DNA from 4 places in the Undibacterium sp. TC4M20W genome. Region 1 is predicted to be linked to each of the others. Evidence: predicted binding sites of a transcription regulator. Region 1 holds the regulator's gene; each other region holds the start of a gene.

Region 1 (7,960 bases):
GAGAATGCAATGTTAACTATTTCAAATCTGCATGCAGCCTATGGCAAGGTTGAAGTCTTGCATGGTATTTCCATGGAAGTGCCTAAGGGTAAAGTCGTCACACTGATAGGTTCCAACGGCGCCGGCAAGACCACCACCATGCGCGCTATCTCCGGCATGTTGAAACCCAAAGAAGGTACAGTGACACTGGCCGGTAAAGATGTCACTGGCCTCGACTCACACAAGATCGCCAGGGCAGGTCTCGCACATTCACCAGAAGGGCGGCGTGTGTTTGCCACCATGTCGGTGACAGACAATCTCTTGCTCGGTGCCTTCCCGCGTTTCACCCGCAGCCGCCCGCGTGGCGACATAGAAAGCGATCTGCAAAAAGCCATGGAATTGTTCCCGCGTTTAAAAGAACGCAAGAATCAGCTCGCTGGCACCTTGTCTGGCGGTGAGCAGCAAATGCTGGCGATGGCGAGAGCAGTCATGCTCAATCCTGACGTGGTCTTGCTGGATGAACCCTCCATGGGCCTGGCACCGATATTGGTCGATGAAGTCTTTCGCATCATCGTACGTCTGAAAGAGCAGGGCACCACCATGCTGCTGGTGGAGCAGTTTGCAGCGGCTGCTTTAGCCGTGGCTGATTATGGTTATGTGCTGGAAAATGGTCGGATATCGGTACATGGTCCGGCGGCCAGTTTGCAGAATGATCCGGCGGTGAAGGCGGCTTATCTGGGTGGTGGTGCGCAGCATTAAATCTGTTTCAAGGCCTTTATAAATGCAATTATGGAAATGGGGAGCAAGCTCCCCATTTCTTATTTTTCTGTCGCAATGTATTTAAGGGATTAAGGTACATACAAGCTGCGTTGTCTTCAATGCCAGCACAATTTTATTGACGTCATTCCTGCGTGCTTTTTGGCAGGAATCTACCGGGCTGGCGCTCCAGCGGCGTTCGTTGTATGCTTTTGAGTATATTAATTTCAGATTTTTGTTGTTTTACATTTCTGATTTTAAATACCTGCACATGTAATTTATGATTGCCGGTCGGGGGTAGCCCGACAGCTACTCACTTTTCTTGTCTCGCCAAGAAAAGTAAGCCAAAGAAGGCGACCCAGGCGTAGCCGCCCCTAAAGGGGGTCCCGTTTGTGCAGTACAAAAAATGGGAAGATCCGAAACTCGCTCCGCTCAGACAGCGGCTCTTCTTAATCCATTTTCTGTACAGCACAAACGGCGGCTTCACATGGGAACTGCGGAAAATCAAAAACAACGTCATCGCGACCTTCGTGCAAATTTCGTGAGCTACGATTGATCAAAGCTTTGATCGGTCATTCTTGCAATTACCCTTCTAAATACCGCAAAGGATGCGCATGAGCAGGCCAGGCTTCTGCAAAGAATCCTGTGACTTGTTCTGCTGTCACTTCAGCCAATGTGGCAGGTGACCAGCGTGGCGCATTGTCTTTGTCTACCACCAGGGCGCGCACACCTTCCAGCACTTCACCATGCTTGAAGCAATGGCGTACCATATTTCTTTCCATACGCAGGCAGGCTGACACTGTCATGTCTTTGCTGCGGCGTAGTTGTTCCAGCGTGACTGACATCAGCAATGGCGAACGTTTTTGCATGGTGGCCAGTGTTTGCTGAGCGAATTCGCTGTTGTTTTGCTGTAGTTTTTCACAGATGGCAGTAACATTATTGCCCGCGAAGATGTCATTGATGGCCGCATGTTGAGTTGCCAGTTTGCTGGTATCCGGTTTCGCCTGGTCTGCAAAAGCTGCAGCGAAATCGCGTATCGCCAGGCGCAGGTCTGTGGCTGTGCTTTCAATGAGCAAATTCATCAGTGCAGGTATTTCTGCAGTAGGTATATAGACATCCGCCAGACCTGCATAGATGGCGTCGGCAGCGGTGATGATTTCGCCAGTCAGTCCCAGGTAAGTACCAATTTCCCCCTCAGTGCGCGACAGGAAATAACCACCGCCTACGTCAGGGAACAGGCCGATATTCACTTCCGGCATCGCCATCTTGGTACGCTCGGTGACGATGCGCAAACGGCAATCTTCACCTGCCTGCGCGATACCCATGCCACCGCCCATGACCACGCCATTCATCAGCGCGATATAGGGTTTCGGGTAGAAATGGATTAAATGATTTAAGGCATATTCTTCAGTGAAAAAATCTTCCAGCAGGGCAGAATCACCTTTGGGTGTGGCCGTGCCCACGTCATAGAAAAAACGAATATCTCCACCCGCGCAAAATGCCTTTTTGCTGCTGCTTTGAATAAACACCGCGCGCACACTCTGATCATCCTGCCAGGTCAGCAAGGTCGTCGTCAGCGCTCTTACCATATCGAGTGACAGCGAGTTCAATGCTTTGGGTCTGTCTAGGGTGATGTAGCCTATATTGTTCTTGACGGAGGTAAGTACAAATTCGCTCATGGTGGTTGACTATGCAGGTAAGGGATGAAGCTGCCATTTTAACTTTGTCGGGCTTGGGCGTCACGGGGTGTATATGTTTATGAGGAAATAGAGTAAGGGCGGCATGATCGTTGCCGTTGCTGTCGGGTTTGACTTTGGGGTTGCAGTTGTTTTTGATTTTCTGCAGTTCCCATGTGTAGCCGCCGTTTGTGCAGTACAGAAAATGGATTAAGAAGAGCCGCTGTCTGAGCGGAGCGAGTTTCGGATCTTCCCATTTTTTGTACTGCACAAACGGGTACCCCGAAGGGGCGGCTACGCCTGGGTCGCCTTTCTTTGAATACTTACTTTGGCGACGCAAAGAAAGTATTTCGGCTGCCGGGCCGAGACCCGGCTTGTGTCCACGAAGGGCAAACGTTTTCATAAAGGTGCGGTATGTAACAAGCGTTGCGGCATACCACGAAAGCCACTGGATTCCAGCTAAAAGCACGCTGGAATGACGTTAACATGTGTACGGATTGTCGCAAGGCAATTCAGTTAATGATTGATGTAAATTGTTAACCTCAAAACCATTAACCCAACAAAAAGGACGCCTTTTAGCGTCCTTGTTTTGGATGTCCGTAACCCTGTTCAGGTAAGGACTGGGGTCTTATGAAGCCGATGCCGGATCAGGTATGTGCTTGATGGCGTCGTGCTGATGGTCTTGCATTTTATCTTTATGCTTGATGACCTGGCGATCAAGTTTATCTACCAGTGCATCGATTGCTGCATACAGATCATGCGCCAGGCTTTCAACGTGAATATCTTTACCGCTGATATGCAAATTGATGTCGGCTTTGTGTCGTTTTTCCTTTTCCCGGAGCTTGTCCACCGTCAGGATGACGGCGATATCAATGACCTGGTCGAAATGCCGCCTGATACGTTCTAGTTTGGTATGTACATATTCACGAATTGCAGGAGTTACTTCGACGTGATGTCCACTGATGGTGAGATTCATACTGTGCTCCTATAGTGATGTTGCTTGCTATAACGATACGCTCTCAGCATTTATTTGCCTTGAGCTAAATCATATATAGCAATTCAAACCGTGATTACAAGGACTGCTTACAAAGATTTACGCAAACTGACTGGGGGGATTTTGAGGGCTTCACGGTATTTGGCAACTGTCCGTCGGGCAATTACCATGCCCTGTTCACCCAGCATGTCTGCAATTTTGCTATCAGAGAGTGGGCTTTTCTGGTCTTCTGCTCCTATCAACTGCTTGATGAGTGCACGTATCGCGGTGGAAGATGCTTCACCCCCTGTTTCCGTCGCGACATGGCTGCCGAAAAAGTACTTCAACTCAAACATGCCATGTGGGGTCAACATGTATTTTTGGGTTGTTACACGCGAGATAGTGCTCTCGTGTAATCCTAGTGTATCAGCAATTTCGCGCAAAACAAGGGGGCGCATTGCAACAGCACCGTGGGTGAAAAAATTGCGTTGCCTTTCGACTATGGCTTGTGCAACGCGCAATATAGTCTCAAAACGTTGCCGCATATTCTTGATCAGCCAGCGGGCTTCCTGCAATTGCGCGCCCATGCCAGCCTCGCCACGGTTTTGCTTCATGATGTTGGCATACATGCTGCTTACCCGCAGCCTGGGCATGACATCCTGATTCAACATGACTTGCCAGCCGTTGCCGGATTTTCTGACGATCACATCGGGTACGACATAGTCCGATTCATCGGCAGCAAAGGCCAGGCCAGGTCGTGGTTTGCACAGGCGGATGATAGTTTGTGCATCGCGCAAATCTTCATCATCGCAATCGAAGATTTTCTTGAGTTTGGTGAAATCTCTTTGGGCAAATAAAGCCAGTTGCGTTTCAACAATTTGCAATGCCAGCCTGCGTGTGACGAAAGCAACTTTTGGCAGACGCCTGATTTGCAAGGCCAGACATTCAGACGGGCTGCGCGCACCGACACCAGCCGGGTCAAAGCTTTGCAACATGTTCAGCGCAAACGCCAGCTCTTCTGGTTCTACGCACAGTTCCAGTGGCAAACTGGCATGTATTTCATCTAATGTTTCGGTCAGGTAACCGTTATTGTCGATCGCATCGATCATCAACTCGACCAGGGCACGGTCACGCGGTTCGCGCAGGTTAAGACGCATCTGTTCCTGCAAGTGCTCACGCAGGGTGATATGGGCTGCACCGAGCTGCGGGCGGCCATCTTCATCATCGCCAGATTTGCTGCCATGCTGTACATCATCAAAGCCCCAGTCTTCTTCGCTGGAAGTGGTGCTGTCATTGCTGATGACGGTTTCTGCATCAGCGGCAGCCGGTTCTGCTGACCTGTCACTGTCTTCTCTTGCTGCCGGTGCTTCCATGCCAGCATCTGCAGAAGTACTGCTGGTATTGATGGCACCGTCAGCCAGCAGGCGTACGGCGTGATCGAGGGGATCATCGACACGTTCCAGCATGGGGTTATCAGTCAGCAGCGTCTCCAGCTCCTGATGCAATTCCAAAGTGGATAACTGCAATAATCGTATTGATTGCTGCAATTGCGGCGTTAAGGCCAGATGTTGTGAGGTACGTAGTTGCAGGCTTTGTTTCATGATGATTCCCGTCACATCCGGAAGTGTTCTCCGAGATAAACGCGACGTACAGATTCATTTTGTATGATGTCGTCAGGCTTGCCGCTGGCAAGTACCGCGCCCTGGTTGATGATATAGGCGTGATCGCAGATGCCCAGGGTTTCGCGTACATTATGATCGGTAATCAGCACGCCTATGCCGCGTTCCTTGAGGAAGCGCACAATGCGTTGAATTTCGATGACGGCGATAGGATCAACACCGGCAAAGGGCTCATCCAGCAAGACAAAGCGTGGGTTGGTCGCCAGTGCGCGGGCAATTTCGACGCGGCGGCGTTCACCGCCTGACAGTGACAGGGCCTGGCTTTCACGTATTTTTTCTATCTGCAAATCTGCCAGCAGGGCATTGAGCCTTTGCTCAATTTTCTTGGCACCGAGATATTTGCCTTCGCTGTCTTTTTGCAATTCGAGTACGGCGCGGATATTGTCTTCTACTGTCAGCTTGCGAAATACCGAAGCTTCCTGTGGCAGGTAAGACAAACCCAGTACGGCACGTTCATGGATAGGTAGTTGCGAAATATTCACGTCATCAATCGTGATATCTCCAGCATCTGAAGGTACCAGGCCAACGATCATGTAAAACGAGGTGGTCTTGCCTGCGCCATTCGGCCCCAGCAAACCCACCACCTCACCGCTTTTCAATAGCAGTGAGACATCGCGCACGACCTGGCGCGCGCCATAGCGCTTTTGCAAGCCCTTGACAAGCAAGGTGCTGCTTGACTGTGCAGTCATCTTATTTAGCCTGTTTTTCTGGTTTTGGTTGCAAGGTGATGGTGATATTGCCTGAGCCATCTACATGCTGGCCACTGGTCGAATTCGTGCCAACAAAAACATCATTCTTGCTGTCATAAGACAGGTACTCACCTTCCTGTTCCTGGGTGACGCGTTTGCCTTCGAGGTAGCGTACCTTGGCCTTGGAAATGAATTTGACGATTTCTGTACTCTGGTTGTATTCAGCACGGTCAGCTTCTCCATCTACCCACAGATCAGGGCCACCATCGCGCTTCTGGCGGAAGGTGACTTTGCGGCCACTGCCACCTGTCAGAACAACAAACTGATCGCCATTCGGGGCTTCGGTCACGACAGCACTCTCAGAAGTGACGGTCAGGGTGCCGCGCACCAGAGACACGCCCTTGGATAATCTGCTGACGCTGGCTTTGCCATCACTGATGCCATAACCGGCTTTGATGATGGTTTCTTTATTACTGTCGGCTTTTTCTGCATTTGCAGAAACACAGGCCAGGCCCAGGCAGGCCAGGCTGATCAAGCGTGTGACGCTAAATGATGTTTTGATCATGTGCATATTCGCTTTCTTGCTTATTTATTCCCGGTTTTGGGAGCTGGTTCACGTTTCTTGAGTTGAATGTAAACCTTGCTCAGCAATTCCAGGCCTTGGGTTGAATTATTGGCAATCATGCCAGTTGCAGTTGAATGCAGTTTGCCGGTCGTAATTGAAACCGGTTTGTCGGTTTTAACGATATCGTCATCCGGCAGGAGCAAAAGATAATCAGACTCCACACGCACGAATTGTGAACTCAGGCCCTCGGGCCTTTCCATGCTGACATTGTCATACAGGTGAACCATGTCATGCTCACGCTTGGGCGTGGTCAGCGATGATTTTTGCGATACAACGGCGAGTTCAGCACGCAGGTGCAGCGGTGGCCTGTCCTTGTCAAAGCTGTTGATCTGCGGATGCTTGATTTCTATATTGTCGGTCCGTGGCAAATGCACCAGGCTGTCACCAGTGATATGGTAATTGGCCTTGCCATTGTTTGACAGCCGGATGAAATTGAATTTCTCGACATAGTAATCAGGCGCTGATCTGGCGGAAGTGCGGTTTTGCTCATCATCGGCATGGCGGCGTATGACTTCCATGACCCAGATCGTGCCCATGGTGATCACGCCCAGCAGGATCACGGCCAGCCAGATGCGGAAGCGGTCTATGGTCATTTGGGGTTTCATGTCAGATATGCTTGTAAAGCCTGTTCATATTTGCCCTGGGCACGCAGGATGAAGTCGCAGACTTCGCGCGCAGCACCCTGGCCGCCACTGACCCTGGTGATGTACTGAACACGTTGTTGTACTTCAGCATGGGCATTCGGTACGCTGGCTGCAAAGCCAACCCTGGTCAGTATCGGTAAATCAATCACGTCGTCACCGATAAAGCCGCAGTGTTCCACAGGGATATCCAGCTTCGCCAGCAGGTCAAGAAATGCACTCTTCTTGTCATGGATACCCTGGCTGACATGGCTGATGCCAAGATCAGCAGCACGCTTGCTGACGATGGCCGATTGCCGTGCGCTGATGATGGCCGTGATAATGCCAGCCTGCTGCAAGAGTTTGATACCCTGGCCATCCAGCACATTAAAGCATTTCATCATTTCGCCGTCTGGCCCAAAGTACAGGCTGCCGTCGGTCAGTATGCCATCGACATCAAAAATCATGAGCCGGACTTTGCTGGCTCTTTCTACAGAATCTACAGGATTATTCATCAGATCACCTTGGCCCTGGTCAGGTCATGGATATGCAAGGCACCCACCAGCTTGCCGCTGTCGTCAGCGACCAGCAACTGGTTGATGCGGTAAGTTTCCATGACTTCGACGGCTTCGACAGCCAATTGTTCCGGGCGTATGCGGCGCGGAGCGTGGTTCATGACATCGGCAATGCGCAACTGGGTGAAATCACGCGTGCCATCCATCAGACGGCGCAAGTCACCATCGGTGAAGATGCCCAATACCGTTTGATGTTCATCCACCACGGCGGTCATCGCCATGCCTTTTTTGGTAATTTCCAGCAGCGCAGTTTTCAGGCTGGTTTCTGGCCCCACCTGCGGGATGTCTCCATTGGTGCGCATGACATCCCTGACGTGCGTCAGCAGACGGCGACCGAGTGATCCGCCAGGGTGCGAGCGGGCAAAGTCTTCTTCGCGAAAACCGCGTG
Region 2 (7,960 bases), on a different contig from region 1:
TGACAACCGGCCTATGGCGCGAAACACATCTTGCATGGCAGGTGCCTGACCAAGTATCTCAGGCGTTTCAGACATGCTTTGCTCTACGCTGGATTCGCGCAGGCTCTCATCCATGGCGCGGCGTATCAGCTCTACGGCCTTGTCCAGGTCAAACGGCTTGGCAAGGTATTCAAACGCACCGCCCTGAAAAGCCGCAACTGCTGATTCCAGATCAGAAAACGCCGTCATGATAATTACAGGCAAGCCAGGATATTTGGCTTTGACGGTTTGCAAGAGTTCAAGGCCGGATGCGCCGTGCATGCGTATGTCAGACACCAGCACTTGTGGCGTATCGCTTTGCAAGGCATTCATTGCATCTCTTGCATTGGTGAAGCTGCGGGTTGCCAGATTTTCTCTCGCCAGTGCTTTTTCCAGCACCCAGCGAATTGAATCGTCGTCGTCCACTATCCAGATTGGTTTCATATTGTCGTTTTGCAGTCTGTGTTAAGCATATCGATAGAAGGAGCACTTTTGGTGCCGCCGCTTTGCCACACCCTTATTTAAGGTAGTGGTATCAGTATCCGGAAATCCGTACATCCTGGCCGGCTCTCACATTCGATGACACCCAAATGTTGTTCAACGAAAGTTTGTGCCAGCGTCAATCCCAAACCGCTACCGCCTTCCTTGCCTGACACCAGGGGATAGAAAATACGGTTGCGAATCTCGGGTGGGATGCCCGGACCGTTATCGATGATATGCAAGTCTAATGCCAGCCTGTAACGAACCTTGGCCAAAGTGATCTGGCGCACCACGCGCGACTTGAAAGTCAGCACCGCATCACCCTGCCTGATACGCTCACTCAATGCCTGCGCGGCATTATGGGCAATGTTTAACACTGTCTGGATAAGCTGTTCTTTGTCACCACGAAATTCAGGTATCGATAAATCATAGTCACGACTGATCGTCAGCCCTTGCGGGAACTCAGCAACGATCAGGCTGCGCACACGTTCACACACTTCATGGATATTCACGTCGCCAACGATATGTGGCAAACGATGCGGTGCCAGCAAGCGATCTACCAGGGTCTGCAACCTGTCGGCCTCCTTGATGATGACCTGGGTATATTCACGCAATTCGCGCAGGTGGCGCTCGGGCAATTCCAGCTCCAGCAATTGCGCTGCACCACGTATGCCACCTAGTGGGTTCTTGATCTCATGCGCCAGATTGCGTATCAACTCCTTGTTCGCTTTGCTCTGGTCGAGCATGCGCTCTTCCCTGTCAAGCTTGAGTTGCTGTACGTTTTCACGCAGCTCTATCAGCACTGGCGTATCAGGATTATCGAGTGCAGTGACGATGCTGTGCACATGCAAGGGGTCACGCCCTGCCCGCTCCAAAGTCAGGTCCTGGCGCTTGTCAGCAAACTGGTGAGCTACTGCCTGATGAAAGACCGCAGTCAATTCCTGCCCATTAAGGAACAGGTCTGTCAGCTTTAAATGTGTCAGTGACTTGAAAGAAGAATCAAGCAAGTTTTCAGCAGCAGCATTGGCAAATAAAATGCTGCCTTCAGCATCCAGCACAATGACCGCGGATGTCAGCAGGTCAAGTCCGGCAAATGAGGTAAGTGGAGTTTTCAAAACTTGTCCATAAAAAAAGGCCGCACAGAGCGACCTTTACGCAAGCATCATGCCCGGAAGCACTTTTGCCGTTCACACTGGCAACTTATTTTGCATTGGCAATTTCACGTTTTAGTGCTTCTATGTTTTTTTCGGTGCGACTGATGTCTTCTTTCATCAAATTGGTGCGTTCCTGATATTTGGCGAAATTTCTTTCATCACCACGACGCTCAGGCTCACCATTATTGTATTCTTTCTTGATATTCGCCAGTTTTTGCTCTTCTGTCTTCAATTCGTCCTGCAAAATCTGTTTGCGGTCAGAATCCCTGGCTTTTTGCGTACTGTCATCTACCTTGGGGAAATCACTGGGGCTGCTGGCAGGCTTGCCTTGCGGTTTCTTGGCAGGGGCCGGCAATACAGGCGCTGGCAGAACAGTCAGGCCTTGCAAATCCACTTTCTTGCAGCCTTTGACAGCACCTGTGTTCTTGTATTCTTTTTTGCCATTATCATCGACGCATAGATATACCTCGGCCTGTGCATGGGCATACGCCTGCACGCCAATAAAAAGAAGTAATCCTGACAAGAGTCGGTTCATAGGAAGGCAATATTCATGGATAGACTGTAAGTGTATGTCATGCAGCCGTGCAACACAATTACGAACAAATTAGCATTTGTAACAAAAAAAGCGGGGTTACCCCCGCTTTTTTGCGTTTTTACCCTGATTGCAGAGGGTAATTACAGAGAATAGTACATGTCAAATTCAACAGGGTGAGTTGTCATGCGGAAGCGTTGTACTTCTTGCATTTTCAAATCAATGTAAGCATCAATCATGCTGTCGCTGAATACGCCACCGCGTGTCAGGAACTCGCGGTCTTTGTTCAATGCATCCAGTGCTTCTTCCAAAGATGCGCACACTGTTGGGATCAATGCATCTTCTTCTGGTGGCAAATGGTACAGATCTTTGCTGGCTGCTTCGCCAGGATGTATCTTGTTCTGCACGCCGTCCAGACCTGCCATCATCAGTGCAGAGAAGCACAGGTATGGGTTCGCCAGTGGATCAGGGAAACGTGTTTCGATACGGCGGCCCTTAGGATTGGCAACGTAAGGAATACGGATGGAAGCAGAACGGTTACGGGCAGAGTAAGCCAGTTTCACCGGAGCTTCATAACCTGGAACCAGACGCTTGTAAGAGTTGGTACCTGGGTTAGTGATCGCATTCAGTGCTTTAGCGTGCTTGATGATACCGCCGATGTAGTACAGGGCGAAATCAGACAAACCAGCATAGCCGTCGCCAGCAAACAGGTTTTTGCCATCTTTCCAGATGGATTGATGCACGTGCATGCCAGAACCGTTGTCGCCAACGATAGGTTTAGGCATGAAAGTCGCTGTCTTGCCATACGTGTGGGCAACATTCCAGACTACGTATTTCAGGTTTTGTGTCCAGTCAGCGCGCTCTACCAGAGTAGAGAACTTGGTACCGATCTCATTTTGACCAGCGCCAGCCACTTCATGGTGATGCACTTCAACCGGGATACCCAGGGATTCCAGGATCAGACACATTTCAGAACGCATGTCCTGGAAGCTGTCGACTGGAGGAACCGGGAAGTAACCGCCTTTAACCGTTGGACGGTGGCCAGTATTACCGCCTTCCAGTTTTTCGCCTGTCGTCCAGGAAGCTTCGTCAGAATCAATCTTAACGAAACAGCCAGACATATCTACTTTCCAGCGTACGCTGTCAAAAATGAAGAATTCTGGTTCTGGGCCAAAGTAAGCTGTATCACCAATGCCTGAGGATTTCAGATACGCCTCAGCACGTTTCGCGATGGAACGTGGGTCACGGTCATAACCTTTGCCATCAGATGGCTCGATCACGTCACATTGCATGAACAATGTGGTTTCTTCGAAGAATGGATCAATGTTGGCAGTAGATGGATCAGGCATCAACAACATGTCGGATGCTTCAATGCCTTTCCAGCCAGCGATGGACGAGCCGTCGAATGCGTGGCCAGATTCGAATTTATCGATGTCGAACTGGGAAATTGGAACAGTTACGTGCTGTTCTTTGCCTCGGGTATCAGCAAAGCGAAAATCAACGAATTTGACTTCGTTATCTTTCGCCATTTTCAAGACTTCTGCGGCTGTCATTGCCATGTGAAACTCCTCTGAGAGCTAAAAATAAATTCGGAAATTGCCGAGCACTGCGCCTGCCAGTTATGTGCAATTTTGACCAACAGACAAACCTTGCCTTATTGCTCTTACAACAGCATTTTCGCCTGGCGGCTAAACTCAGTGGGGATAATAGCAGAAACCGTGCCATCATCCAGATCAGTCATATATAAAATCGAAATTTGTTAAATGCTTGTTTTTGTGGCGTTTTCCTGACCAAAAGGGAAACTGCTTAACAAACAGATAAAATACAATTCGCACCAAAACAATGCATACAAAATTAAATGTTCATTTTTGGTGCATTATTGATTTAAAACTGCTGTTGCGCATTTTTTTGGTGCAATTTTTCAAATGATCAAAATCGTATTGAATGAAGCGCCGCCACCCCTTGAGCAATGTTTCATAAAAAGCAAATATGCTTGATCAAAATCAACTTTCCTTTGTATAAGCTCGTGTCGCATTCGCGCTCATTTAGACTGTCACCACCTTTGCCAGTCTGGCCGCATGCCAGTAACAAAGATCCAGCACAGAACTGCCGGCCGGCTGGCAATGTTTTTCAGCCGGTAGTGATTTTTCAGCCGGTAGTGATTTTTCAGCCTATATATTATGTTGCCCCACCCCTGCCCGCGAAAGCCTTTTTTGCTTGCCGCCGTGACCTTTGTCCTCACCATGCTGGCAAGCACCTCTGTCACCTTGAAACTGATCAAACTGCTGCAAGAAGCAGGTGAACAAAAAAAACGACTCAAAAAAATCATCTGTAAACAGCGGGCAAAGCGCAAACACATAGAAGAAGACTTGCGTATCGCTGCCATTGCCTTTGAAGCCCAGGAAGGCATGGTCATCACCGACCAGCACCGTACTATTTTGCGTGTCAACAATGCGTTCACTCACGTCACTGGCTATAGCCGCGAAGAAGCGCTGGGCAAGCAAACCAGTCTGCTCAAATCCGGGTTGCATGGCACCAGCTATTATGAAGACATGGGTAGGCAACTGGATGTCAATGCCTATTGGCAGGGTGAAATCTGGAACCGCAGAAAAAATGGCGAAGTCTATCCAGAATGGCTGACCATCACTGCCGTCAAAAACCAGAGCGGCCAGGTCATCAACTATGTCGCCACCATGCTCGACATCACCCAAAGAAAAGCAGCAGAAGCAAAACTGGAACACCTTGCCTACCACGACCCGCTGACAGGACTGGCCAACCGCAGACTATTGATAGACCGCCTGCAACACAGCCTGCTGGCAAAGAGCCGCAGCAATCTGTATGGCGCAGTACTGTTTCTTGATCTCGATAATTTCAAAACCATCAATGACAGCAGTGGCCACGGCAAAGGTGACATGCTCTTGCAGGTTGCCGCAAAACGCCTGACCCACAGCATACGCAAAGGCGACACCCTGGCACGATACGGTGGCGATGAATTTGTATTACTGCTCGAAGAACTCAGCGACAACATCCGCGAAACCGCCATAGAAGCACAAATGATCGCCACCAAAATCCTGGCAGACCTGCTCGCCCCGTATGATTTAGAACACACTGAATATCACAGCAGCGCCAGCATAGGCATCACCCTGTTTGACAGTCAAAGCACCTCAGCCGAAGAACTGCTCAAACAGGTAGAAGTCGCCATGTATGAGGCCAAGTCCAGCGGCGGCAATAGTTTCCGCTTCTTCGACAAGGACATGCTCGACATCGTCAACACCCGTGCAGCACTGGAAGCAGACATGCGCCTGGGTCTGCAGAAAGAACAATTTGTCCTGCATTACCAGCCGCAAGTCAGCAGCACAGGCCAGATCACCGGCGCAGAAGCCCTGGTGCGCTGGCAACACCCACAAAAGGGCTTGATACCACCATCCGACTTTATCCCGCTCGCAGAAGAATCAGGTCTCATCCTCAGCCTGGGCGCATGGATATTAAAAACTGCCTGCATCAAACTGGCCGATTGGAAAAAAACAGAAGACAAACAGCACATGAGCCTGGCAGTGAATGTCAGCGCCCGTCAGTTCAGGCAATATGATTTTGTTGCGCAGGTGCTGGATAATATCGCCCGCTTTGAGATTGACGCCAGCAAACTCAAACTCGAACTGACAGAAAGTCTGCTCATCGATAATATAGAAGAAACCATAGACAAGATGAATCAGCTTAAAGCCAGAGGCGTAGGTTTTTCACTCGATGACTTTGGCACCGGCTACTCATCCCTGTCTTATCTTAAGCGCCTGCCGCTGGACCAGCTCAAGATAGACCAGTCCTTCGTACGCGACATCCTCAATAACAATGATGCCGTCATCACCAGAACCATCATCGCACTCGGCCAGAGCCTGGGCCTGGCCGTGATTGCAGAAGGTGTGGAAACCGCAGCCCAGCGCGATTTCCTGCTACAGCAGGGCTGTCTTTCCTATCAAGGTTATCTGTACGGCAAACCCAGTGCCGATTTAATATAAACTAGCAGGCACATTAGCACTACCTTTTTTGCAATTGCTATTTTCAATCAAGGAATCATCATGTCAACAGATCAAACCCTGCAAGCAGCACGCCAGCGCGGCCACGAACAAGCCCTACCCTACGCCGGCGCAGTCAGCCCACAAGAAGCCTTTGCACTGCTGCAAAATGACAGCAGGATATTACTCGTCGATGTACGCACCAATGCAGAACGCGACTGGGTAGGTAGAGTCAACATCAGCGAAGCCCAACACCTGGCCGTGCAATGGAGCCTCTACCCAGGCGGCACACCCAACCCCGACTTTCTCGCACAACTGCAAGCCAGCGTGCCTGACAAAGCCAGCACCATCCTCTTCCTCTGCCGCTCCGGCGTACGCTCACGCCACGGCGCCAAACTAGCAACTGAAAACGGCTACACCAACTGCTACGACATCCTGCAAGGTTTTGAAGGCGACAAGGACGAACAAGGCCACAGAAAAACCGTAGGCGGCTGGTGCCAAAACAACCTGCCATGGCTGGGCGCCTGACTTAATCCATAGCAAGATTTACAAAAAACAAGAAAAAAGCTTCCATAATGAAGTTTGCTTTGCTAGAATAGCGGACTTCGCTGTTACGGCAAGTTTTAGCGAATGCAGGAGAGGTGGATGAGTGGTTTAAGTCACACGCCTGGAAAGCGTGCGTAGGTTTATCCCTACCGGGGGTTCGAATCCCCCCTTCTCCGCCAAGATAAATGAATAAGCCCTTGATTTTCAAGGGCTTTTTTATTTTTTAGCTATTTCAGTGTGCCATTTGGTGTACCAACGCCGCTTGGAAGCTATTGGAACGCATTGGCAATGTGTCCCTCTAAAAAGCTCAACGAAAGCAAACCTGTGCCGCCGCTGAATTCCGCGATGAATTACTAAACTTCCTGATGCAGGCTTGTGGCGATTCTTAAGCAACAGGCTCAAAGAGGTGTTGACTTGTTCGTTTGCTAGCTGAATTGACCCTGTCAGTTTGATCCACCTTCCACTTCCTGGCGAAGGCGGCCACCCGGTCATACGACCCCTCAAATCCCAGTTCTTTCAGATCCAGATGAAGCTGTTTTAAGCTGCGTCTCTGCTTGCGATTTTTACCCGCTTCGGTTTTAAGCCAGCTTGAAAGCTGCAATGCATATTTGTCGATGGCTCTGTTTGTTTGTCGCTCCGCATAGGCTGGCTCTGTGACTTCAGAGCGCAGATAGCGCCGGACAGTGTTGCGGGAGATGCCCAGTCGTCTGGCAATCTCCCGTAATGGAATCTGGTCACGAATGTGCCAGCGTCGAATAATACCTAGTAATGCCACGTCAATCACTCCTGTCCCCTACTCATCAAGATAAGTAGGATTGTGTGCTAAACGTGGGTCAATTTTAGATGCAATTTATCCAGCAAAGTGGGTCAATTTTCAGTGCAAATCAACAGGTTGGGGGCTTACGAACTGTCTGAGAAGGTATTGACAAGTTACTTGCGTCGAGTAGAAGCGCATATTGACACTCATGGTCGTGTTGCCACTGCCCACGGTTTCAGGTCGAGCTTTCAGGACTGGTGCAGTGAGAAAGGTCATTCCAGAGATTTAGCAGAACGCTCGTTGGCACACCAAGTAGAGAATAAGGTAGAGGCGGCTTATCATAGGATAGACTTGTTGGAGCAACGCCGTCCCTTAATGCAAACTTGGGCGGATTTTCTGAGTAGTGCAACTATTTTGGGTCGAGCGGATTGAGGATCCTTGTGTCGTTGTTAGATTCTGCAGT
Region 3 (7,960 bases), 240 kb from region 1:
GACGGTGGATACGCACATCAAGAACATACGCAAAAAGATACAGGGAAAACTGCCGGGCAATGAATGCCTGCATTCTGTATATGGCGTAGGCTATCGTTTTGAACTGCCATTATCAATTTAAAATTTGCAGGGAAAAAGATGTCCTGTATGCTTGACTTAGAGTCCACTCTAAGTTCTAAGATCATACCGTGACCAGACAATTCATTTCCATAGGCGAGCTGGCTGCCCTGACGGGCTTGTCTGCATATACCCTGCGTTTCTATGAAAAGGCCGGGGTCTTGCAGGCAGCCAAACGGGCAGACAACGGCCACAGACGCTACAACAGCCAGGACGTCCTGTGGCTGGAGTTTGTGCTGCGCCTGAAGCAAACCGGCATGCCACTGGCGGACATACGTGAGTATGCGCAGCTCAGGGCAGCAGGAGAAATGAGTCTGCAACAGCGGTTGACTATGCTTGAGCTCCATCGTCAGCGCCTGGCCACCACCATGTCTGAGCTTGCAGCCAATGCCAGCGCCCTGGATGACAAAATCCGGATTTATCAAACAATGATAGTTGATAAGGCTGGCCGGAAAAAGAAAGTCTGATCATGCATCAAAACAGCAATGTATCCATCAATGAACGTTATCAGCGCGGTTGGGAAAAGCTCAGGGAAATTGATGGCGAAGCAGGAGAAAAAGTCATCGCCGCGCTGGCAGATATTGCGCCCGACTTTGCACGTTACCTGATTGAATTCCCTTTCGGGGATATTTACTCACGCCCGCAACTGGACTTGAAGTCACGCGAAATCGCCGTGGTTGCAGCACTGACGGCGCTTGGGAATGCCACACCCCAGCTCAAGGTGCATATACAGGCTGCCCTGAATGTGGGTTGCACGCGCGAAGAAGTGACAGAAGTGATTATGCAAATGGCGGTATATGCCGGCTTTCCTGCGGCGCTGAATGGCTTGTTTGCGGCGAAAGAAGTATTTGCTGCGCTGGATGCTGAAGCTTAAATCGGCAGACAGTAACTTTGCTTGACGGTATCCATGATCACGGTGGTGCGGAATTTGAGGATGTTCTCATTGACAAACAATACGGCACGGGTAAAACGTTCATAAGCTGCCATGTCCGTGGTTTGCACGATGAGCATGAAGTCAAAATCACCCGCGAGGTAGAAGCACTGCTGTACTTCGATCAGGGCCTGCATGTCTTGCTTGAAGCTGTCTATGACATTGCCCAGGCCTTTTTTGAAAGCAACCTCAACCATCACAGTCAGGGGATAGCCAACCGCCTGGGGGCTGACTATCGCCACCTCTGCCCTGATGACGCCTTCATCCCTGAGCTTGCGTATGCGCCGCTGCACGGCAGTGGCAGACAAGCCTATGTCTGCCCCTATCAGCTCGGCTGAATGGCGGCTGTTCTTTTGCAGGTAGCGCAAAATGGCAAGATCAAAACCATCCAGTATCATCGCAATAGGGGTTCATGATGGGGAAGCCTATTATGAACCCATTGGAAATCAATTGCTTACTCTGAAGCAATTAGAAACAAAGTGGCAATTAATTTGCCTTGAAGAAATAATAGGTGGCTTTATAAGGTGTGCGTGTTTCTGCCCCAATCTGGAAATCCGAGCATCCAGTCAAAGGTGCCTTGCCGCCAACGGTGACCACGCGCTGTATGCTGGTGACCTTGGAAAAAGTACCGTTAGGCGAGCTGGATTTTGTTTTCAGCAACAGCCAGGGAATGGCATTGGTATCGACGCTGTCGCTCTTGGCGACTACTTCAGCGACTACTTTGCTGCCATCCGCGGCTTCCCAGGTCGGGCCTTCATAATGCTTGCCCAGTTTGGGGCTGGTAGGGTCATGGCTGGCATATAGCTCAGCCTCTGGTGAGCGGAATACCCATTCAAACTTTTTAGGGCCTGATTTATTGGCACGGCAATCATAAATCTGCACGCCGGTAGCAGCCATCTGGAAGGCCAGTACTTCACCTGCAGGTGCTTTGAGATTGGCTGGCACGCTAACGACCTGGGCAGCAGGTGCAACTGGGTCAGCTGTATGTTTAACAGGCGCAGTCGAGCAGGCTGACAGGATGGCAGCAGTAGCAATACTGCCCGCGATAGCGTTTTTTTTCATTTCTTATACCTTTCAATTAGAGCCGCCAAATTTTAGCAATGGTGTTTCAAAACAAATAAAACACTTACTGAATTTTACATCCTTTGTCAGGAGAACAAGCCCCCTACTTAAGTATGAACAAAGTATGAGTAAAATATCAGCAACATCGGCGAAAATCGCCTGCAGCCTGGATTTTTTCGGTCAGCAGGCCACGGGCCTTCGTGGGACAATGCGGGATTCGCCTGCAGATGAGCAGGCATCAAGGATGATGGATCAGGCCAGATGAGCAACAAGAACAAGAAAGATGCAAGAAACCGCGCTGGCAGCTCATTACTGCATGCGCGCAACCGCCATCAGGGACGCTATGATTTTGCGGCCCTGAGCAAGGCTGAGCCAGCGCTTGCATCTCTGCTTGTCAGCACCCCGGCTGGCGAAACCAGCATCAATTTTGCCGACCCGCTGGCAGTCAAACTGCTCAACAAGGCTCTTTTGCACAGCAGCTATGGCGTGCGTGGCTGGGATATCCCCTCTGAGAATCTTTGCCCTCCAGTGCCGGGCCGGGCAGACTACCTGCATTATCTGGCTGATTTACTGGCTGACTGCAATCAGGGCCGTGTGCCCAAAGGCAGGCAGATACTGGCCCTTGATCTTGGTACTGGCGCCAGTTGCATATACCCCCTGCTCGGTGCCAGCGAATATGGCTGGTCATTCTGCGCCAGCGACATCAATCCCGCCTCGCTGGCTAATGCACGGGCCATCTTGGAACACAATCCCGGCCTGGGCCAGCAGATACAGTTACGTCAACAGGCCAATGCGGCATCCCTGTTCCATGGCATTGTTGGTGATGATGAATGGTTTGATGTCAGCCTGTGCAACCCGCCTTTTCACGCTTCTGCTGAAGAAGCAAGAGCTGGCAGCCAGCGCAAGTGGGAGAACCTGAAGCAAACTAGCCAGGCAGAGCAGGCGCTACCCGTATTGAACTTTGGTGGGCAGGCTGCAGAACTCTGGTGCGAAGGCGGAGAACTGGCGTTTATCAAGAAAATGATCACTGAAAGTGCGGCCATACCCACAAAAATCTTATGGTTTTCTACCCTGGTATCAAAGTCGGCCAATTTACCCGCAATCCATGCGGCATTGAAGCAGGTCAAGGTGCTTAATGAAAAAACCATTATCATGAGCCAGGGCAATAAAGAGAGCCGTCTGGTTGCCTGGACTTTCCTGAATGCAAGCCAACAGGCTGCCTGGGCCAAATTACGTTGGTCAAATAGCAAGAGATAAAGCCTGCGCCTGGGTATTTGCCTCCCTTACAGAATATAATCTTAGCTGTAGCGGCTAGCCCTGGCTTACAATCTCGTTCGTCTGCCGGTTTGCAGCCCGCAGAATCAACAAGAAATATGCAATATGTATCTGTAGAGTCAGAGCACTAAGGGTATTGAGAGAGTACTGAATATAGCGTCGCGTGATTTACTTTTGAGCAAAATGTATCAAGGATAACAATGAAACGTGTAGATGATTTCCGCCTGAAGCTGGGCAAAGATGAGCTGGTTCCTATCATGATCGGTGGCATGGGCGTCGATATTTCCACTGCTGAACTGGCTCTGGTTGCTGCACGTCTGGGCGGTATAGGCCATATCTCTGATGCCATGGTGCAGGATGTCTCTGACCGTCGTTTTGACACCAGCTTTGTCAAGGAAAAGACCAAATTCTACAAATACAATATCAACAATTCCGACAAGACTGACATCAAGTTCAACCTGGATCAACTGGCAGAAGCAACCCGTATGCACGTGGGCAAGACCATGGAAGCCAAGCAAGGCACGGGCATGATCTTTGTCAATTGCATGGAAAAGCTGACTATGAATGGCCCACGCGAAACACTGAAGGTGCGCCTGGAGTCTTCACTTGATGCTGGTATTGATGGCATCACCATGAGTGCCGGCCTGCATCTGGGTTCTTTTGGCCTCATCGCTGATCACCCGCGCTTCCGCGATGCAAAACTGGGCATCATCGTTTCTTCAGTACGTGCGCTGCAACTATTCCTGCGCAAGAATTCCCGCCTGAACCGTTTGCCCGACTATGTCATTGTCGAAGGCCCGCTGGCTGGCGGCCACCTCGGTTTTGGCATGGACTGGGCTGAATATGACCTGCAAACCATCATTACTGAAATCGTCCAGTACCTGAAAGCAGAAAACCTGGATATCCCGCTGATAGCCGCTGGTGGCATTTTCACAGGCAGCGATGCCGTATCCTTTTTGGAAAACGGCGCTGCCGGGGTGCAAGTGGCTACGCGCTTTACGGTCACCAATGAGTGCGGCTTGCCTGCCAGCGTCAAGCAGGAATACTTCAAGGCCAGCGAAGGCGATATCGAAGTCAATAATATCTCGCCTACAGGTTACCCTATGCGCATGCTGAAGAACACGCCTGCCATAGGCGATGGCATACGCCCTGGTTGTGAATCCTATGGCTACCTGCTCGATGGCAATGGCAACTGCGCTTACATCACTTCGTATAACCGTGAAGTGGCAGCCCATCCCGATGCAAAGAAAGTCTCGGTCATGGACAAGACTTGCCTGTGCACCCATATGCGCAACTTTAATTGCTGGACTTGCGGCCAGATGACTTACCGCCTGAAAGACACGACCCGCAAGCTGCCGGATGGCACTTATGAATTGCTGAGTGCAGAACATGTGTTCCGCGATTATCAATTCAGTGTTGATCACCAGATTGCCTTACCTGTGTAAATCACTGCTCTGAATACAAAAACGCCGCTTTAGCCCTTGGGCAAAGCGGCGTTTTCATATGTGCAGGCAATCAGAGTTCAGATGGCTTCTTGCTGGCGATGGTTTTCCAGTTGGTTTTTGCAAGATCGATATTGCCTGCAATGTCTTTTGCCCAGATCGCACGGATCTTGGTATCGAGATTGAAGTAGAGTTTGTTATCGACGATGTCATACACGTCCGGGTCAGCAACAAATTTCTTGCCTATGGAAGCACCATAAGCGCAGTAGCCACCAAAAGCTGGCAGGTATTTTTCTGGGTTGGCCAGGAAAGTCTTTTTGTTTTCTTCGCTGGTGAACAGGTACTCAACCCCATCTACAGTTGCCACATGATGACCAGTACCATGCGCTGGTTTTTCACTGGTAAAGAAAGTCGTGAGATCGTAACCCCGTGCGCCTATGACGCTATTGGTGACCGTATCAGCAGCGCTGATGCCCGGCACTGCTGCCATGGACAATGCGGCTACTGCGGAAAAGAAGATGAATTTGATTTTGCTGACCAGGCTGCTGGAAGTGCGTGATATGGATGTGAGTGATATGGATGTGAGTGACACAGCGTGCTCCTTTATATGGTTGAAAGCGGATTTGAGATTCGCCTTGCTCATGCACAGCGAATGACAGGCACTTTAATTCAGGTCACTAAAGTAAAGAATAGCCATAATATTGAATTCATTATTCCCAAAAATGGAATTATGAGCATCGAATTTGATTTGGCACTCTCTGCGTGCAAACTCATGCTATGCAGAAATATTTGCTTACATTTTGGTGCATGCACCTGCCCGTACTGGTATCACAAGCAATTTCTTTCCCTGATTAGTTGCGAGCAAGATCAAAATCACTGGTATCAGCCTTGGCATGAAAAATGCTGCAATGCACATGCTTGTGTGTCATTGACGATGTTTTTGAAAAGGCCAGCCTGATGAAAATACGCGTGCTCTCCAGCTTCCCGCTTTCTGTCTCACTTTTTCTCTCATTTTTCTTCTCATTTTTTTTCTCCATCAGCCTTTTCCTGTATGGGGGCAACAGCTATGCACAAGAAACTGCGCCAGCGAGTTCTGCAGCAAGTGCCACAACAGCACCTGTAGTGGCTACGGCCACGCCACCAGCCATGACCAAGCCGGGCATGATCGCCGCCGACAAGATCAGCGCTGGCGACACCGCCTGGATGCTGACCTCGACTGCACTGGTATTGCTGATGACAATACCCGGCCTGGCCCTGTTCTACACTGGCATGGTGCGCAAGAAAAATGCCCTGGGCACGATGGCGCATAGTCTGGCAACCACCTGCATCGTCACGGTCTTGTGGGTGGTGCTGGGTTATAGCCTGGTATTCACCGCAGGTTCGCCTTATCTGGGCAGCATGGACAGGTTCATGCTGCACGGCGTGAGCTTCTTGAAAGAAGCCGGGCAGCTCAGCGTGCATCAACTGGCACCGACGATACCGGAAAGCGTATACCTGATGTTCCAGATGACATTCGCCATCATTACCCCTGCCCTGATCACCGGTGCCTTTGCTGAACGCATGAAATTTTCTGCGTTGCTGCTGTTCATCACCTTGTGGTCTTTGCTGGTGTATGTACCGGTCGCGCACTGGGTGTGGGAACCGGCAGGCTGGCTGGCGGCGCGTGGTGTGCTGGATTTTGCCGGTGGTACTGTTGTACATATCAATGCCGGTGTATCTGGCCTGGTGGCTGCTTTGATCGTCGGGCCACGCCTGGGTTTTGGCAAGGAACCCATGCCGCCGCATAATTTATTACTTACTGCGATAGGCGCATCACTGTTATGGGTGGGCTGGTTTGGTTTCAATGCCGGTTCTGCCGGTGCGGCAGATGGCCGCGCCGGGCTGGCGATGCTGGTGACACAGGTGGCGACTGCGATGTCGGCACTGGCCTGGATGCTCGTGGAATGGCTGCGCCGTGGCAAACCATCGGTGCTGGGCATAGTCTCTGGCGCTGTCGCTGGCCTGGTCGCGATCACACCGGCATCCGGCTTTGTTGATCTGACAGGTGCACTGGTCATAGGTGCAGTCGCTGGCGTCGCATGTTACTGGGGAGCGACTTCACTCAAATCCTTGGGTGGCTACGATGATTCACTGGATGTATTTGGCGTGCATGCCATCGGTGGCATAGTCGGGGCCTTGCTGACTGGCGTATTTGCAATGAAGAGCATAGGCGGTGCTGACGGCAGCTTGGCAACGCAGGCCTTTGGTGTCATCGTCACTGTGATTTATTCGGGCGCTGTGACTGCCGTCATTTTATGGCTGATCAAAGTGAGCATTGGCTTGCGCCTGACCAATGAGCAGGAAAGAGAAGGACTTGATCTTGAACTTCACGGGGAGCATATCTTATGAGTACCAGCAGCCTGATACAGAATGCCATGTCGGACAATCTTGCCTTCTCCCTCATGGCAAGACTGCACGTGATTTTACGGCGACAAAATGGCCGCGTGACTGACATAGAGTACATGCGCGTCAACCCTGGCTATTGCCGCAGCATACTGGACATGGCGCTGGCATTACCGAATCAGGATTTGCACGATATCTGTCAAAAGCTCGATGAGATTTATTTTGGCGAAGATGGCTTGTTCGTCACGCCACCGCCCCCCACTCCTTTGCTCAACAGACTGGCAGTCAGAAAGCAGTCCAGCAACAAGCTGGACGAGAGCAGCATGCCGGATATGACCAGGATACCCGCGCCTGTGCTTGATCATAATGCCATGGTCGATCAAACCTATATAGGTCGCTTGCGTTAGATTTTTATCCGGTGAGGCCAAGACTCATATTACCATTTGGAGAAATGGTCTTCTGTCACACCCACCAGTTTTTCTATCTGCCGCCTGGGTGCATCCAGACTTGCCCTGACCCAGCCGCTGAAAACACCTATGGGTTGCAGATAACGGCTGCTGGCGATGACGAGGTTTTTATTTTCTGCGCGAAAACCTTCGGGATGAAAATGCAGGTCCAGCAAACCATCATCAGTATAAATATGCCAGTCAGCCATGGCCTGGCCGGGATCAAAGTCGAACTGTGCAGCGCCCAGTGAAATGAGTTGGCCATCCAGCCACAAGGCATTTTCGTGACTGGAAAAATACCCGGC
Region 4 (7,960 bases), on a different contig from region 1:
TATATTCCATGACTTCTTCATGGGTTTTCAGCTTGACCAGGAATTGCGCGACTTCGGTTTTGATACCGCCATTGCCACCGACATAAATTTCCCAACCAGAATCAACGCCGATGACACCAACGTCCTTGATACCTGCCTCAGCACAATTACGCGGGCAACCTGACACAGCCAGCTTGACCTTGTGCGGCGAATACATGCGCGCCAGCTCGCGTTCCAGTTGCTGCCCCATGAGGGTGGAGTTTTGCGTACCAAAACGGCACCATTCACTGCCCACACAAGTTTTCACGGTACGCAGACCCTTGGCATAAGCCAGACCAGATGGCATGCCCAGGTCTTGCCATACGGCGCGCAAATCTTCTTTCTTCACACCCAGCAAGTCAATGCGCTGGCCACCGGTGACCTTGACTGTTGGTATCTTGAATTTATCAACGACGTCAGCAATCCTGCGCAATTCACTGGCATTTGTTTCACCACCCCACATACGCGGGATGACGGAGTAAGTGCCGTCCTTCTGGATATTCGCATGCGAACGCTCATTGATGAAGCGTGATTGCGGATCATCCTTCGCTTCACGTGGCCATGTAGAAATCAAATAGTAGTTGATGGCCGGGCGGCAGCTGGAGCAACCGTTAGGTGTGCGCCATTCCATGAATTCCTGCACGCCAGATACCGTCAATAGCTTGTTGGCCTTGATCGCATCGCGCACTTGCTGATGGCTATGATCAGTACAAGCACACATGGGTTTGACTTTTGAAGCCGTTGAATAATCACCACCAGCGGTGAACATGATAATTTGTTCTACCAGCCCGGTACATGAACCGCAGGATGCGGATGCCTTGGTATGCTTGCGCACATCGTCAAGCGTGAACAGGCCTTTTTCCTTGATGGCCTTGACGATGGTGCCTTTGCAGACGCCGTTACAGCCACAGACCTCGGCCTCGTCCGGCATGGCAGTTGCCTTGGTGTGTCCTTCATGACCAACGTCACCGGTATTCGATTCGCCGAACATCAATGAGTCACGGATTTCTGAAATATTCTTGCCTTCGCGCAGCAGTTTGAAATACCAGCTGCCATCTACGGTATCGCCATATAAACAAGCACCAATCAGCTTGTCATCCTTGACCACGAGCTTCTTGTAAACACCACCTATGGGGTCAGACAAAATAATCTCTTCAGTATCTTTGCCCCCCATGAATTCACCGGCAGAAAACAGGTCTATGCCTGTCACTTTCAGCTTGGTAGATGTGACTGAACCCTGGTACCGGCCTATGCCAAAATTGGCCAGGTGATTGGCGCAGACCTTGGCCATTTCGAACAAAGGGGCAACCAGGCCATACACTGTGCCGCGATGATTGACGCATTCGCCAACAGAGTAAATGCGCGGGTCATAAGTCTGCATGGTGTCATTGACGATGATGCCGCGATTGCAATACAACCCGGCAGATTCTGCCAGCGCAGTATTGGGACGTATGCCGACTGCCATGACGATCAATTGCGCAGGGATTTCCAGGCCGTCGGTAAAGCGTATGGATTTCACATGACCAGCATCGTCACCAATGATAGCTTCGGTATTTTTTTCCAGCAGGAAGTTCAGGCCACGGTCTTCCAGAGATTTTTGCAGCATCTTGCCAGCAACAGGATCAAGCTGGCGTTCCATGAGCCAGCCTGGCAAATGCACGACAGACACGCTCATGCCGCGCATTTTCAAGCCATTGGCGGCTTCCAGGCCCAGCAGGCCTCCACCGATAACGACAGCATGCGTATGCTTTTCTGCCGCCTCTATCATGGTATTGGTATCGTAGATGTCTCGGTAGGCAATCACGCCCTTGAGATCCTTGCCGGGAACCGGCAACATGAAAGGTGTAGAGCCAGTCGCCAGCAGCAGACGGTCGTATTCAGTCTGGGTACCGTCTTCGGCGATCACCAGACGGCGTGCCCTGTCTATCTTGACGATTTTTTTGCCCAGGTGCAGGGTGATATTATTTTCTTCATACCAATCCACATCATTGAGCATGATGTCTTTGATGGTTTGCTCGCCTGCCAATACAGGTGATAGCAGGATACGGTTGTAATTGGCATAAGGTTCTGCACCAAATACGGTAATGTCATACAGGTCGGGGGCGATCTTGATTAATTCTTCCAGGGTACGCACACCTGCCATACCATTCCCTACCATCACTAGCTTAAGTTTCTTCATGGCTGCTCCTTTGCTTGTCTCCCCAGACTCTAAGCAAGAGCAATGCCAGTTCGTTTTTATCAGAGGGAAAGCCAGGCTGTTTTTATAAGCCTGCACCAATTTAACTGCGCATTAATATGGTTTTCACCAAGAAAAACGGAGGATTCCTCGGTTGGCAGCAAAAGCAATGCCACTTCTTGAAGCATGCACCAAAAATCCTCGCGGCACTCATACAAAACTCAGCCATTCTGGTGCATTGCACCATTTAATTCAGAGCGCGCACAGTTTTTGCGCAGAAAGTTTTGTTTTTAATCATGGAATACGCGAATCACCTGCACATTTTGATGGCACGTCCCTTGCAAGTGGCATGCATGTTCACTATTGGAGCGATCATGCAAAAAACTTCCTTCTGGAAAGCCGGGCACACACCCACCTTATTGGCATCCTTCTTTTATTTCGACCTGAGTTTTATGGTCTGGGTATTGTTGGGGCCACTCGCCATCCAGATTTCCAAGGACCTGGGCCTGACTGCAGCACAAAAAGGCCTGGTCGTCGCCACCCCCTTATTGGCTGGTGCCTTGCTGCGCATCGTCATGGGCGTGCTGGTCGATCATTTGAAACCCAAGAAAGCAGGATTGATAGGCCAGATCGTCGTGCTGATAGGCTTGTGCTGGGCATGGCTGGGAAATTTGCACACTTATGAACAACTGCTGTTCCTCGGCGTGATCCTGGGTGTCGCAGGTTCTGCCTTTGCCGTGGCATTGCCGCTGGCATCGCGCTGGTATCCGCCTGAACACCAGGGTACTGCCTTGGGGATAGCGGGTGCAGGCAATTCCGGCACCGCCTTTGCCGCCTTGTTTGCACCAGCACTGGCAATTGCCTTTGGCTGGCAAAATGTGTTTGGTCTGGCGCTGATACCCTTATTCATCGCGCTGGCGGTTTACCTGATTTTCGCCAAGGATGCGCCGGGTGATGCACCTGGCAAATCCCTGACTGAATACCTGGCCGTGCTGAAAGACAAAGACGCGTGGTGGTTCATGTTCTTTTACAGCGTGACCTTTGGCGGCTTCTCTGGCCTGGCATCTTCCCTGACGATTTATTTCAATACGCAATATGGTTTAACGCCAATTACTGCCGGTTACTTCACTGCTGCGTGCGTGTTTGCCGGTTCTCTGGTGCGCCCCATGGGTGGCCGTATTGCTGACCGCATAGGTGGCATCAAAACCCTGTCTGTCATATACACCATCGCTTCTGCCTTCCTGTTCATTGCATCCATCGGTCTGCAATCTGCGACTGCTGCAGTATGTGTATTCGTGGTTGCCATGCTGGCACTGGGCACGGGCAATGGTGCGGTATTCCAACTGGTGCCGCAGCGTTTCCGTAAAGAGATGGGTGTCATGACTGGCCTGGTGGGCATGGCAGGTGGCATAGGTGGTTTTTATCTGGCGGCCAGCATGGGTTATTCACGTCAGATCACCGGCAGTTATCAAATAGGCCTGTCGATTTTCGCCAGCCTCGCCATCATCGCCTTGCTGGGTTTATCATTGGTCAAGAAACGCTGGCGCACGACCTGGGGCTCTGCCGCCATGACTACTGCAAAAATCTGAATACACAAAATACACAAAATACACAAACATGCCACTGACAGTCAGCACAGGACATCACAGCGTCGCTGGCATACGCCCGCGTAATGAAGACTTTGTCGGCATGGTCACGCCAGGCGAACCTGAGCTATCCTGCAAGGGCATGGTGTTGGCCGTAGCCGATGGCGTCTCTGGCAATGAAGGCGGGCGCGAAGCGGCTGAATATGTAGTACGTGGGCTGCTGACCGATTACTATGCTACGCCTGACACCTGGGAGGTAACAACAGCACTCGACAAGGTGCTGGTCGCCATGAATAGCTGGGTGCAGCAGCAAGGCTCAGTCCGCCGTGAGCTGGCAGGCATGGCCACCACCATGACCTCACTGGTCTTGCGTGGGCGCATGTATTACAGTGCACATGTCGGCGACACCCGCTGTTACCTGTTGCGTGACGGTGCCTTGCAAAAACTGACCCAGGACCATGTCTGGGACAGACCGGAGATGCAGCATGTGCTGACCCGCGCCATAGGCCTCGATAATCACCTCGTCATTGATCATGGCATGGGTGAGTTGCGTGTCAATGATGTCTTTTTGTTGGCCTGCGATGGTATCTGGGCCAGTCTCACAGAATATGACCTGACAGATTTTTTGAAGCAGGTCAGCGCAGGCAAGCTGAGCAGTGAGGCTGCCTGCGAAGCTTTATGCGCAGCCGCACTGAAAGCGGGGTCGCAAGACAACTGCAGTGCCGTGATCGCCCGCATAGACAGCTTACCAGAAGGTGAGTTGCGCGATGCCATCAGCGAGCTGCACGCCCTGCCCGTGCCACCGCGCATGAAGCCTGGCCAGACCCTTGACGGCTATGCGATAGAAGAAGTCATGCATACCTCGCTGACGACGATACTGTACCGCGTCAGCGACACCTCTCATCACCGGCAACTGGTGTTAAAAACCCTGCATCCCGACAAGGCCAATGATGCACAGGAGCGCTCAGCCTTTGCGCATGAAGCGTGGCTGGCCAAGCGCGTGGTAGCGCGCTTCTTTCCCCAGGTGATCACGCCCGATCAAAGAAACTACCTGTACTATCTCTCAACCTGGCATGCGGGTGCATCCCTGCAACAAAGGCTGGAAGCCGGGCAGCATTTCACCATACCAGAAGCAGTCGCTTATGGCGGCAAGCTGGTACGCGCCATCGGTGCACTGCACAGGCGCAGCATCTTGCACAGGGATGTCAAGCCTGCCAATGTCCATCTGGGGGACGATGACGAAATCCGCATTCTTGACCTTGGTGTCGCGCAATCCGGCTTTGACAGCCAGGATGGTCAGGGCAATGCCAGCCACAGCATGGCAGGCACGCCTTCATTTTTAGCGCCGGAACAGTTCCAGGGCGCAGCACCATCCCGCGCCACGGATCTGTATGCCACCGGTGTCACACTTTACTATTTGCTGACACGCCACTATCCCTATGGCGAAATCGAACCTTTCCAGCGCCCCAAGTTTGCTGAGCCTGCGTCGCCGGGGCGCTACCGCCCCGACTTGCCACTCTGGCTGGAAAATGTTTTGCTCAAAGCCGTGGCACGTGACGAAGCTGAGCGCTTTGAAACTGCAGAAGAATTTTTACTGGCACTGGAACGCGGTGCCTCCCATCCCCTGCCCGCCCCGCAAGCCAAACCCCTGGCACAACGCGACCCGCTGGCCACCTGGCGCATGCTGGCAGTCTTGTCCATCGTCGCCAATGTGCTGATGTTGTATATACTGATCGCCCGTTGATCCCTGCACAATAGTATTGCTCTCGCTGTTAATAGTGCATTAACATAAGCCTGTAGTAGCATGCGCTTGTGTGCCGGCAACTTTTTACCAGACTAAGACTCAAGACTATATTGCGGCCATATTTATGTCGAACAGCTTTCATCGCCTGATCCAGCTCCTGCGCTTGCGCCGTGTAGGCATGCGGCTGGCATTGAGCTATGCTTTGCTGCTAATACTGTTCAGCATCGTCTTGCTGTTGCCAATTTCACAAATCCGCAACATGACTGCGCGCAATGAGCAATTTGCCCGCAAAGAGGTGCAAAGTCTCCTGTATGTGCAAGAACTCAGTGTGGCGACAGAAAACGTCGGCAGAGCCTTATTGCAATTCCTGACAGTTCCTTATGAACAACGGGTACCTGAATACACTATCGTCGATGAAAAAAATCGCCGCATAGACCAGCTCATCAGCGATCTTGAAGCCAGCCTCAGTGACGACGAGCAATTAAACAGCCTCAAACTGCTCAAGCAAAAGCGCGCAATTTATCAGCAGCATTATCTTGATACTGTCAATCAACTCGAAGATGAAGGGCAGGATGCCGCCAAAACCAGCTTTAGTACGCGCGTCAAACCGGCACTGGATGCCTTGCTCGAACAGTCCAAAATTTTTCTCAAGCGGGAGCAGGAATTAATCCAGGCCCATCAGGCAGAAGCGCAAATGGAACTGGAAAAGACCGGCACCATGGTCGCCATGCTGTCTGTCTTTGGTGTCATTCTCGCAGCATTGCTGGCCTGGCTGACAACCCGCAGCGTAGTCAGGCCATTGGCAAGGCTGGAAACCAGCGCCCTGCAAATTGCCAAAGGTGATTACCAGACCCGTTTTATTCCCAGCAAGACAGAAGAAGTCGCACGCGTGGGCGAAGCCCTCAATACCATGGCAGAGGCCATAAGCATACGCGAACAAACTGTCGAACGCCTGGCTTACTACGACAGCCTGACTGGCCTGCCCAACCGCACCCTGTTGCTCAAAACCCATGAGGGTCAGGGCTTGCCACACCAGGGATTTATTCTGATGGATCTGGCGCGCCTGAAAGTCATCAATGAAACCCTAGGTTTTGATACTGGCGACACTGTCATATCAGATGTGGCCTTGCGGCTTAAAACCGTCATCAGCAAGAACACTGCAAGTCAAACACCCTGGCTGGCCAGACTGGCGGGCGGTGCATTTGCGATACTCTGCCATGATGTTTCCAAAGCCGCGCTAGAAGACCTGCATCAGCGCATAGATGCAGCCATGGATGAGCCGGTCAGATGCGGCCAGCATTCTGTCGATGTGAGTTTGGTATATGGCTTTGCCATCACCGCAGCCGCACCATTGCCCTTGATGACGCTGATACGCAATGCCGAGGTCGCCCTGTATGCCGCCAAACGCAGCGCCAATTCATCTGCCTGGTATACTGATGCGCAGGAAGCTTCACGCCTGACTCACCTGAGCCTCTTGTCTGATTTGCGCTCTGCCGTCAGGGGCTCTGAATTGCAAATGTGGTTGCAACCCAAGCTGTATCTGCAATCTGGCAAAGCTTATGGTTTTGAAGCACTGGTGCGCTGGCAACATCCTGTACGTGGTTTTATTTCGCCAGCAGAATTTGTTCCGTTTGCCGAGCGTACCGGCTATATCAGCATGCTTACCATGTGGATGCTGGAACAGGCCATCGTCACGCTCAAAAACTGGCAAGACAAATATCCTGGCCAGACCATTGCCGTCAATGTCAGCACTCATGATTTGCGCGACACCAGCTTTCCAGACCAGATTGCCGCACTGTTGCGCCAGTATGAGCTCAACCCAAAATTGCTGAAACTGGAAATTACCGAGAGCGGCATCATGGAAGACCCCGGCAGTACGATAGAGTTGCTGAACCGCCTGCGCGCCATCGGTCTGGATTTATCCATTGATGATTTTGGTACTGGTTATTCTTCCCTGTCTTACCTGCAACGCCTGCCTGTCAGTGAGCTCAAGATAGACCGCAGCTTTGTCATCGACATAGATCAACTGCCAGCGACCCAGGGCCTGGTCAAGGCGATTATAGAAATGGGCCATGGCCTGGGCCTCAGCGTGATTGCTGAAGGCATAGAAACTGCAGCCGAACGGGAATGCCTGCGCCAGCTTGGTTGTGATTCCATGCAAGGCTATTTTGCCAGCAAACCTCTGTATGGCGAAGGCTTGCAAAAATGGCTGGATGCTCTGGCAAGTCACGCTGCCGATTGATGCACTATGCAAGCACCTGATTTTCCTGTCGATGAGATATTGCGCCTGCAAACCTTGCAAGCCTGCGCCATACTCGACACACCACCAGAAGAGCGTTTTGACCGGCTGACGCGGCTGGCGAGCCATTTGTTCAAGACACCGATTGCCCTGGTTTCTCTCATCGATAGCGAGCGTCAATGGTTCAAATCAAAACA

The links. Region 1 encodes sigma-54, which starts transcription at its own class of promoters, with help from an activator protein. Its sites were predicted from a motif close to TGGCANGNAANCTGCTTT; they were not measured.
Region 2: the regulator sigma-54 is predicted to act here: its motif matches at 3,891-3,908, upstream of glnA (type I glutamate--ammonia ligase).
Region 3: the regulator sigma-54 is predicted to act here: its motif matches at 5,717-5,734, upstream of ACO0LL_RS01325 (ammonium transporter).
Region 4: the regulator sigma-54 is predicted to act here: its motif matches at 2,228-2,245, upstream of nirB (nitrite reductase large subunit NirB).

What each region holds. Positions count from the first base shown of each region.
Region 1 is NZ_JBMPPI010000001.1:23,023-30,982, reverse strand. It holds gene ACO0LL_RS00140 (ABC transporter ATP-binding protein) at 10-738, shown strand; gene ACO0LL_RS00135 (enoyl-CoA hydratase/isomerase family protein) at 1,320-2,414, opposite strand; gene hpf (ribosome hibernation-promoting factor, HPF/YfiA family) at 3,040-3,387, opposite strand; gene ACO0LL_RS00125 (RNA polymerase factor sigma-54) at 3,495-4,985, opposite strand; gene lptB (LPS export ABC transporter ATP-binding protein) at 4,997-5,752, opposite strand; gene ACO0LL_RS00115 (LptA/OstA family protein) at 5,754-6,317, opposite strand; gene lptC (LPS export ABC transporter periplasmic protein LptC) at 6,338-6,982, opposite strand; gene ACO0LL_RS00105 (KdsC family phosphatase) at 6,979-7,512, opposite strand; gene ACO0LL_RS00100 (KpsF/GutQ family sugar-phosphate isomerase) at 7,512-7,960, opposite strand, start outside.
Region 2 is NZ_JBMPPI010000016.1:9,328-17,287, forward strand. It holds gene ntrC (nitrogen regulation protein NR(I)) at 1-462, opposite strand, end outside; gene glnL (nitrogen regulation protein NR(II)) at 540-1,613, opposite strand; gene ACO0LL_RS18530 (DUF4124 domain-containing protein) at 1,699-2,187, opposite strand; gene glnA (type I glutamate--ammonia ligase) at 2,328-3,743, opposite strand; gene ACO0LL_RS18540 (putative bifunctional diguanylate cyclase/phosphodiesterase) at 4,410-6,197, shown strand; gene ACO0LL_RS18545 (rhodanese-like domain-containing protein) at 6,258-6,722, shown strand; tRNA gene ACO0LL_RS18550 (tRNA-Ser) at 6,830-6,919, shown strand; partial or broken gene ACO0LL_RS18555 (helix-turn-helix domain-containing protein) at 7,156-7,524, opposite strand.
Region 3 is NZ_JBMPPI010000001.1:260,292-268,251, forward strand. It holds gene ACO0LL_RS01285 (response regulator) at 1-121, shown strand, start outside; gene ACO0LL_RS01290 (MerR family transcriptional regulator) at 189-584, shown strand; gene ACO0LL_RS01295 (carboxymuconolactone decarboxylase family protein) at 587-991, shown strand; gene ACO0LL_RS01300 (Lrp/AsnC family transcriptional regulator) at 988-1,446, opposite strand; gene ACO0LL_RS01305 (DUF3455 domain-containing protein) at 1,535-2,110, opposite strand; gene rlmF (23S rRNA (adenine(1618)-N(6))-methyltransferase RlmF) at 2,372-3,367, shown strand; gene ACO0LL_RS01315 (nitronate monooxygenase) at 3,586-4,830, shown strand; gene ACO0LL_RS01320 (YHS domain-containing (seleno)protein) at 4,901-5,419, opposite strand; gene ACO0LL_RS01325 (ammonium transporter) at 5,785-7,215, shown strand; gene ACO0LL_RS01330 (hypothetical protein) at 7,212-7,616, shown strand; gene ACO0LL_RS01335 (DUF2804 domain-containing protein) at 7,646-7,960, opposite strand, start outside.
Region 4 is NZ_JBMPPI010000025.1:76,818-84,777, forward strand. It holds gene nirB (nitrite reductase large subunit NirB) at 1-2,197, opposite strand, end outside; gene ACO0LL_RS23400 (nitrate/nitrite transporter) at 2,569-3,783, shown strand; gene ACO0LL_RS23405 (protein kinase domain-containing protein) at 3,812-5,524, shown strand; gene ACO0LL_RS23410 (putative bifunctional diguanylate cyclase/phosphodiesterase) at 5,649-7,766, shown strand; gene ACO0LL_RS23415 (PAS domain S-box protein) at 7,773-7,960, shown strand, end outside.